One region of the Streptomyces sp. NPDC002690 genome, then DNA from elsewhere that is predicted to be linked to it. Evidence: riboswitches for the same ligand, from Rfam matches in the RefSeq annotation. Region 1 holds a riboswitch; each other region holds the start of a gene.
What was found. A riboswitch is a leader RNA that binds a small molecule or an ion and turns the genes downstream of it on or off. The one in region 1 is predicted to bind cyclic di-AMP.
Positions count from the first base shown of each region.

Region 1 (2,190 bases):
CGCAGCGCCTCGCGCACCGGCACGCGCGAGACGCCGTAGCGCCGCGCCAGAAGCTCCTCGGTGAGGCGGCTGCCGCGCTCGAAGACGCCCGAGACGATGTCCTCACGGATTGCCGTGCATACCGAGTGCGCGGGAATGCGCATGTCCGAACCTCCGCCTTAATCCCCGCGAAACGCGGCCGATCGAAGCCTGCACCGTGACTCTATTGCAATCTGAGTGAATTTCCGATGGCGTACCGGAATTCGCACATATCTTTTGCCTGCGGAGCCGGCGGGCCGGAGGGTTTCGGGTGATATGCCGAAGCCCCGGCACGGGGCCGGGGCTTCGGGGTGATCGGGGGGCGGCCGGAGGTGTTCTGCAGCGGTCGGACGACGCGGACCCGGGGCTGGACGTCCGGGGCTGGACGTCCGGGGCTGGACGTCCGGGGCCGCGCGGGTCAGACCGTGACGCGCGGGTCAGACCGTGAGGCCGTGGGCCCGCAGATACGCCACGGGGTCCATGTCGGAGCCGTACTCCGGTCCGGTGCGTGCCTCGAAGTGCAGGTGCGGGCCGGTCGCGTTGCCGGTGGCGCCGGAGAGGCCGATCCGCTCCCCCGACGAGACGCGTTGGCCGGCCTGGACGCCGATCGAGGAGAGGTGGCCGTACTGGGTGTACGTGCCGTCCGCCATCCGCAGCACGATGTTGTTGCCGTACGCGCCGCCCCAGCCGGCTTCGACGACCGTGCCCGCGCCCACGGCGAGGACGGGGGTACCCGTGGCGGCATGGAAGTCGACGCCGGAGTGGCTGCCGGAGGACCACAGGGAGCCGCTCGACTGGTAACCGGTACTGATGTACGAGCCCGCGATGGGCAGGTGGAAGGAGTTCAGCCGCTTGCGCTCGGCGGCGCGCGCGGCGCGCGCCTTCGCCTCACGGGCTTCCCTGACTCGTACGGCGGCCTCGGCCTTGGCCTTCGCTTCGGCCTTCGCCCTGGCCTCGGCCACACGGTGCTGGGCCTCCGCCTGGTCGGCGATCCGGTCCGCGATGGAGTCGCCGAGCGTCACGGCCTCGATGAGGCCGGTCGTACGGGGCGACGGGACGGGCGAACCGGCGGCGAGGGCCGGGGAGGCGGTCGCAGCGACGACGCCGGTCGCGGCGAGGGCGGCGACGCCGGCGAACCGGGCGGTGGTGCGCGTCAGACGGCCCGGGGCACGATGGGTCCCGGTGGCACGGGTGAACGCCATGAAGGGGCGGGTCCTTTCCTTCCTTCTCGCCTACCGGGTTAGCTGACGGGTTCGGAGCAGGAAGGTCTCCTACGGGCGTTCGCGCCTCTCACGAGACGCGGGTGCCCGATTCACCCCAGGGACTTCACGGGTCCCCGGCTCCCCAGGCTCGCGCCTGACGGGGACTCGGCGATGACTGTCCGGCACCGCGAGTGCGGCACACAGTCGGCGGACAGCCGGATCGACGCTAGGCCGCGGCGCTTTCGATCACCAAACGGACAGTGGGTTTTGTAGCGCATCCCACAGGGCAGACAGGCACGCTTCCGGCAAAGGGGACAAACAGCGCGGCCCCGGCGAGATCTCCCCGCCGGGGCCGCGCTGCCGGGCCTGCCCGGTCGTGTGGTTGACGGCCGGTCAGCCGTTCACGATCGTCACATCGCCGATGTCCAGGGCGCGGACGGGCTCGGCGATCTGCGACGCGTCGCCCACCAGGATCGTCACCAGCCGGTCCACCGGGAAGGCGTTGACCACCGCGGCGGTCGCCTCGACCGTGCCGGTCTCGGCGAGCCGGGCGTACAGGTGGGCCTGGAAGTCGTCGGGCAACTGCTGCTCGACCTGGTCGGCGAGGGTCGCCGCGACCGAGGCGGCCGTCTCGAACTTCAGCGGGGCGACCCCCACGAGGTTCTGCACGGCGGTCTCGCGCTCGGCGTCCGTCAGCCCGTCCGCCGCGAGGGTCCGCAGGACCTTCCAGAGGTCGTCGAGCGCGGGGCCCGTGGACTCGGTGTCCACCGAGCCGCTGATGGCCAGCATCGCCGCACCGGCCGGGCCGGAGTCCGGACCGCCTGCGGTGGAGCGGAGCACCTGGGCGAACGCGCGTACGCCGTAGGTGTAGCCCTTCTCCTCGCGCAGGACCCGGTCGAGCCGCGAGGTGAGCGTGCCGCCGAGGCAGTACGTCCCGAGGACCTGGGCGGGCCAGACACTGTCGTGCCGG
Region 1 covers NZ_JBSFVR010000016.1:13,385-15,574, forward strand. Annotated here, with positions in the region: gene ACWD3D_RS04195 (GntR family transcriptional regulator) at 1-143, opposite strand, end outside; gene ACWD3D_RS04200 (M23 family metallopeptidase) at 456-1,220, opposite strand; cyclic di-AMP (ydaO/yuaA leader) riboswitch at 1,234-1,401, opposite strand; gene ACWD3D_RS04205 (M16 family metallopeptidase) at 1,614-2,190, opposite strand, start outside.

Region 2 (2,190 bases), on a different contig from region 1:
TCGCGAAGCTCGACGGCCTCGAACGCGCCGGTGGAGGCGCCGGACGGAACGGCAGCACGGCCCGTGCTGCCGTCGTCGAGACCAACTTCGACCTCGACCGTGGGGTTACCCCGCGAGTCGAGGATTTCCCGGGCTACGACGACGTCGATGGACGGCACGAGCATCTCCTTCTGGGATGTGACGCTGACTGTGCGGGGCTCTTGAGCCTTGCGACTAGAGCCTAACCGGACACAGGACATCGGCCAGCCGACCGTCCGTCCAGTGACACGGCGAGCCTACACATTGTTTCCGTACGGAACATAACGTCCGGCCATACGGAGGTCGGCAGTCCGCGGTACGGCCGGGGTGGCGGCCCGCCCTCTCTCCTCTTCTTCACCTGTACGCCGCTCACGGGACGTACGCGCGCACCCGGCCCGGAAAGGGCCCTGGCCCGGCGCGCGGGGGGAGTGCGCGCCGGGCCAGGGAGTGGGAAAGGGGTGCCGCCGGACACCCCGCTTCCGGGGAGGAGTGGTTCGTGACTACTTCAGGTGGAGCTGCTGACCCGGGAAGATGAGGTCGGCGTCCTCGACGATGTCGTGGTTCAGCTTGAACAGCTTCTGCCAGCCGCCCTTGACGCCCTGCTTCTCGGCGATGGTGCTGAGGGTGTCGCCGGTGACGACCTTGTACTCGCCGTCGCCCTTCTCCACCTTGTCGCCGGTCGGCGTGGTGACGGTCTCGGACTTCGCGGCGGGGCGCTCCTCGCTGCGGGAGGCGGTCTGCGAGTCGGTGGAGCGGTCCGGCGTCGCCGTGGAGGCGCTGTCGTCGGTCGCGGTCGAGCCGGTGCTCGCGGAGGAGCCCGTGTCGACGCCCGGGTCCACACCGTCGTTGGTGAGGTTGCCGGCGCCGGCGCAGGACCAGGCGCCCGGGCCCTGCAGGTCGAGCAGCACCTCGGCGGTGGCGATCTGCTGCTCCTTGGTCGCCAGGTCGGCGCGGGGGGCGTACTTCGTACCGCCGGCGGCGGCCCAGCTGGACTGCGAGAACTGCAGACCGCCGTAGTAGCCGTTGCCGGTGTTGATGGACCAGTTGCCACCGGACTCGCACTGGGCGACGGCGTCCCAGGTGGCGACGGAGGCGGCGGAAGCGTTGGTGGCGCCCATCAGCGGGAGGGCGATGGCGGCACCGGCGACGCCGGCGAGCGTGGCCACACGGACGGCCTTGGACGAGCGGCGGTGCTTACCGTTGCTGGACAGCAGCATGGAACGTCTCCTCACCGACGCCTACGAGGTGAGCTGTCGGGTTCGGGCCAATGAGTGCCCGGCCACACGTCCTTGCGTGTGGCTTAACCCCTAGCCGGTCCCGGCCTCCCGTCGTTTCCGACGGGCCGTCCGATACCGGCGGCTTACCTGGGTCCCCCGCTCCTGCCTACGGCGCTTTACGCGTCTGTTCCCTTCGACCGACGGCAGGATTCGGCGTGACGGTCGACGGGGCCCGCGGTGCGAGCGGTTCTGACCGTAAACAGAGGCAACCCCCACATTCAATGATGGACATATCAGACAATCAGACCTTACTGGCCACGCCTGAATAACCGTTTCCGCAGGTCAAAGCGGACATTCGCGAACCCCCGCGACCGCGACACGCCGGAACAGCGAAGAGACCCATGTCTCACTTTCGCAAAAGTGGACATAGGCCCCTTAACTACCCCTCTTTTTGGGGCGTTTTCCCGAATTGGATCAGTTGGCGGGAGCAGTCTCCGCCGTGTCGGGAGTGGTCTCCGGCGTGTCGGAAGCGGTGCCGGACGCGGTGTCCGTCGCGGCCGGAGCGGAGTCGGTCGCCGCAGGGGCGGCGGCCGTGCTCAGGTCGAGCTCCTGGCCGGGCAGGATCAGGTCGGGGTTCGATCCGATCACGCTCTCGTTGGCCTGGTAGAGCTCGGTCCAGCCGTCGGAGAGGTGCTGCGCGTCGGCGATCGCCCAGAGGTTGTCGCCGGACTGGACCGTGTACGTCCCGTCCGTCGCGAGGGCCGTGTCGTCGCGCGCGTCGCTGTCCCCGCGCGAGGCGTGCCGGCCGGTGTCGCGCGAGGCGTCGGCTGCGGCCTCGTCCGGGTCGGGCGTCCCGCGGTGCTTGCCGCCCGTCGCGGTGTCACCGGTCGCCGCGTCCGTCGCCCCGCTCTTCGCGCCGCTCTTGCCGGGCGTGGTGGCGCCCGGGGTGGCCGAG
Region 2 covers NZ_JBSFVR010000081.1:16,659-18,848, forward strand. Annotated here, with positions in the region: gene eno (phosphopyruvate hydratase) at 1-164, opposite strand, end outside; gene ACWD3D_RS13420 (transglycosylase family protein) at 519-1,235, opposite strand; cyclic di-AMP (ydaO/yuaA leader) riboswitch at 1,239-1,419, opposite strand; gene ACWD3D_RS13425 (transglycosylase family protein) at 1,710-2,190, opposite strand, start outside.
Region 2: another riboswitch for cyclic di-AMP. It lies ahead of ACWD3D_RS13420 (transglycosylase family protein); the one in region 1 lies ahead of ACWD3D_RS04200 (M23 family metallopeptidase).

Region 3 (2,190 bases), on a different contig from region 1:
CCATCGGGTCGATGCCGGTGCCGTCCGGGGTGTGGACTTCGAGGTGGAGGTGCGGGCCGGTGACATTGCCGGTGGCTCCCACGCGGCCGATGGTGTCGCCGGTGTTGACCTGCTGGCCGGCGACGACGTCCATGGAGGACTGGTGGCAGTACCAGATCTCCGTACCGTCATCGAGCTCCAGGACCGTGCGGTACCCGTACGAGCCCGACCAGCCCGCCGACTTGACCGTTCCCCCGTGCACGGCCTTGACCGGGGTACCGGTCGGCGCGGCGAAGTCGAGACCGGTGTGCTGCCCGGAGGCCCACATCGTGCCGGCCTCGCCGAAGGTGGAGGTGATCGTGTACGCGGAGGTGGGGAGCGAGTAGCTGGCGGCGAGCTTGGCCAGTCTCTCGGCCTCGGCCTTCTTCGCCGCGGCCTCCTCGGCCGCCTTCTTCTCCGCCGCGGCCTTCGCCGTGGCCTCGTCCTGCTGCTTCTTCGCCTCGGTGGCGGCCTTGGTCGCGGCAGCCGCCTCCTGGGCCGCCTTCGCTTCCGCGTCGGCGGCGGACTGCTGCTGCTCGGCCTGCTGGAGGATGCGGGCGCGCAGTGCCTCGCCCGCGTCGGTGGCGCCCTGCTCGGTCTCCGCCGTGGTGAGCCCGGCCGTGGTGAACGGCGCGGCCGCCGCCACCGGCGCGGGAGTGTCGTCGGACTCGACCGCGGTGATCAGAGCGCCCAGCCCGGGAAGGGACTTGGCGTCGGGAAGGTTGTCCGCGAGCGAATCGGGAAGAGAGATGGAGACCGGCGGCTTGCTCTGCGCGGTGGCCATGCCGCCCGCACCGACGGCCGCGATGACGCCGACCCCGAGGACGGTGGAACTACGCGCGAGACCACGCTGCTTGGCGACGCGGTGCCGGCCGCGTACGGGGCGGAGGGAATCCTCGGTGGGGTTCCATTCCTCCCAGGCCTTGTCGGCGTTGCCGGGAGAGCCGAAACCCTCGCGAGTGGCGAAGGGTGACGGGGCTTCGGGGGCAGGCTGGTTGGACGCCACGTGGGCGCACTCCTTTCCTTCCTTCTCGCCTACCGGGTTAGCTGACGGGTTCGGAGCAGGAAGGTCTCCTACGGGCGCCTGGCGTCTCTGTCGAGACACAGGTGTCCGATTCACCCCAAGAAGGTGGTTCCCCGGTTCCCTTGCGGAATTCGGCGCTCGCGCACGGCGCCGTCTCTGACGACGGCTGGGACGACCGCGCTGCGTTATCGAACGTTAATAGACAGACGACTCCGATTCCAAGCCGTTCCTCTTGATCATTCCCACTTCGGGCCGGGATTTACCTGGGCATTTCCTCGCTTAGCGGGGCGACTTGCGGACGAGCGGCCCGACCCGGCTTTTCTGACGGTGTGTCATATGTTATCGAGCGGTACCGCTCTGCTACGGACCGTCGCCGGACCCGGGCGGCTGACCCCGGGGCCGTCCGCAGGGGGATCGCGGGGCCGTCCGCAGGGGGATCGCGGGGCCGTCCGCAGGGGGATCACGGGGGATCACCACGGCGCCCTGAACCGCGTCAGCCGCCGCCGCGGCCCACGATCGGCACGGTGGTCCGGCGCTCCGGCTGGTCCTCCGCCGGCCGGGCCACCGCGAGCAGCGCCAGGTCGTCCGTCGAGCGCCCGCCCGTGTGCAGCCGGACGTCGTCGGTGAGCGCCGTGAGCAGCTCGTCGGGACCGGGGAAGATCCGGCCTCGCAGCCGCTCTGCCGGGTCGTAGAACACGCCCGCCGCGTCGCGCGCCTCGGAGAGCCCGTCCGTGTAGGTCAACAGGGTCGCGCCCGGCGGGAGGTCCCACTCGTCCGCCCGGTCCGGCCAGGCTCCCAGTGCCATACCGAGCGGCAGCGCGGGGGTACTGGGCCGCAGCACGTCCAGCGCGCCCCCGGCGTGCAGCAACAACGGTTCGGGGTGACCCCGGTTGACGATCCGCAGAGTCGCGGAGCCCTGTGGAATCTCGGCCAGGACCGCGGTGACGAACCCCTCCACCGGGTCCAGCCCCCCGCGCCGCGCCGCGTCCCTGGCCAACGCGCGCTCAAGCCGCTGCGCCACCCCCTCCAGCGTCTCCTCCTGCTCCGCGGCCTCCCGGAACGCGCCGATGATCACCGCCACCGCCTCGACCGCGTCGAGCCCCTTTCCGCGTACGTCGCCCAGTACGAGGCGTACGCCGTACGGAGTG
Region 3 covers NZ_JBSFVR010000067.1:20,604-22,793, forward strand. Annotated here, with positions in the region: gene ACWD3D_RS11905 (M23 family metallopeptidase) at 1-1,024, opposite strand, end outside; cyclic di-AMP (ydaO/yuaA leader) riboswitch at 1,036-1,189, opposite strand; gene ACWD3D_RS11910 (PP2C family protein-serine/threonine phosphatase) at 1,536-2,190, opposite strand, start outside.
Region 3: another riboswitch for cyclic di-AMP. It lies ahead of ACWD3D_RS11905 (M23 family metallopeptidase); the one in region 1 lies ahead of ACWD3D_RS04200 (M23 family metallopeptidase).

Region 4 (2,190 bases), on a different contig from region 1:
ACTGGGAGTGCTCGTAGCCACCGCTCCGGCCCTGGCGCCCCGTAGGCGCGGGCCGGACGGTGCGGCGGGGCGGAAGACGCCCCCGGTCAGCCCGGCCGGACGCTGCCGTAGATCGGCATGTAGTAGATCGACTCCTCGCGGACGTACGCACCCGGCTTCGGCGCGTGGACCATCATCCCGTCGCCCTTGTAGATGCCCACGTGGCTGATGTCGTCGTAGAAGAAGATCAGGTCTCCCGGCTGGAGGTCGGCGGTCGCGACCCGCGTACCCACGTTGACCTGGTCCCAGGTGGTACGCGGCAGGTCCACGCCCGCCTCCCGCCAGGCCGCCTGGGTCAGACCGGAGCAGTCGTACGACGCGGGGCCGGTGGCTCCCCACACGTAGGGCTTGCCGATCTGGGACTCGGCGAACGCCAGAGCCTGGGCGCCCTTGGTGGACGCGGACGTGGTCGAGCCGGTGGACGTGTCCGAGGCCGTCGAGCCCGAGGCGGCGGCGTCCGCAGCCGCCTTGTCGGCCGCCGCCTTCGCCGTGGCGGCCTGCTCGGCGGCGAGTTTCTCCGCCTTCTTCTTGGCTTCGGCTTCCTTCTTCCGCTCCAGCTCCGCGAGGCGCGCCTTCTCCTCGGCGGTCAGCTTCGACAGCAGCGTGCGCGCCTCGGCCAGCTTGTTCTGCACGGTCTGCTTGCTGGTGCGCAGATCCTCCTGCGACTCCGTCAGCGCTTCCAGGCTCTTGGTGGCCTCGGTGCGCTTCTCGGCAGCCGCCAGCTGCTGGGTGCGGAAGTCGGAGACTGCCTTCTCCTGCTGCCCGCTGCGGCGCTTCATCAGCTGGTCCTGGTCGAAGTACGACTGCGGGTCGTCCGCCAGGAAGAACGTCATCGAGGACGCCAGACCGCCGGTCCGGTACTGGGCCGCCGCGTAGTTGCCGAGGGCGCGACGGGCCTCGTTGACCTTCTCCGCCCGCTGGGCCGCCTCCTCCAGCAGGGCGTCCACCTTGTCCTGCTGTTCGGCCGAGGCGTCCTTGGCCCGGTTGTACTCCTGGGTCGCGGAACCCGCCTGACGGTAGAGGTCGTCGACCTTCCTCCGTACGTCCTCGATGCTCGGCTTGGGCGCCGAGGGGGCGGCCGTCGCGCTCTGCGTGGAGAGCAGCGTCACCGAGGCCAGCGCGACCGTGGTGAACCCCACAGCCGGCGACGTCACGCGCATCGGGGCGCGCGGCTTGCGATGTGATGCCAAGACCGGCATCTCCTTCCTGGACCGCCTACCGGGTTAGCTGTCGGGTTCGGGCGCGGAAGGCTGCCCTACGGGCCTGTACCGAATGAACGGAGTACGGGCCCGATTCACCCCGGTGATGCGTGTGGGTCCCCGGTTCCGGACAGCGTGGGCGGGCCGGATTCGGCGGGGGCGTCCGTGTGGCGCGGTTCGCCTGTCAGGGGATACGGGTCGCCCGGCTGAGCACGGTAACCAAGCGGCGGGGCGGCTGGGAAGGGCGATGTGCGATATGCCCGATACATTTTCGTGACCTTGGCCGCGAGGGGGCCTTCCCTAGCGCGCCGCGTACGGCCCTTGACACCCGGTGACGGCGGACGTGGAGACTCCGTCAAGGCCGCCCGGAGTGTCCGTCGGGGCATCTAAACTCGACAAGCGATGAGCAGCCTCTTTGACGACAGTTACCTGACCGGCCTCCAGCCCGTGGAGGAGGGGCCCCCGCCGCCCCCCGAGGACCACGCGCCCGAGGAGGAGCCCGAGGGCCTCTTCGAAGGGCTCTTCGACGCGCCCCCGCCGCCCAGGGACGGGTACTACCGCGACGGCGCCCCGCGCCCGGTCATCGACTCCGCGGCGCTGCTCGACGGCCTCAACACCGAACAGCGCGCAGCCGTCGTGCACGCCGGGTCCCCGCTGCTCATCGTCGCGGGCGCCGGCTCCGGCAAGACCCGGGTGCTCACCCACCGCATCGCCCACCTGCTCGCCGAGCGCGGCGTGCACCCCGGGCAGATCCTGGCGATCACCTTCACCAACAAGGCCGCCGGCGAGATGAAGGAGCGGGTCGAGCAGCTCGTCGGCCCCCGCGCCAACGCCATGTGGGTCATGACCTTCCACAGCGCGTGCGTGCGCATCCTGCGCCGCGAGTCGAAGCGGCTCGGCTTCACCTCGTCGTTCTCGATCTACGACGCGGCCGACTCCAAGCGGCTGATGG
Region 4 covers NZ_JBSFVR010000094.1:2,068-4,257, reverse strand. Annotated here, with positions in the region: gene ACWD3D_RS14740 (hypothetical protein) at 1-17, shown strand, start outside; gene ACWD3D_RS14735 (NlpC/P60 family protein) at 87-1,238, opposite strand; cyclic di-AMP (ydaO/yuaA leader) riboswitch at 1,237-1,390, opposite strand; gene pcrA (DNA helicase PcrA) at 1,641-2,190, shown strand, end outside.
Region 4: another riboswitch for cyclic di-AMP. It lies ahead of ACWD3D_RS14735 (NlpC/P60 family protein); the one in region 1 lies ahead of ACWD3D_RS04200 (M23 family metallopeptidase).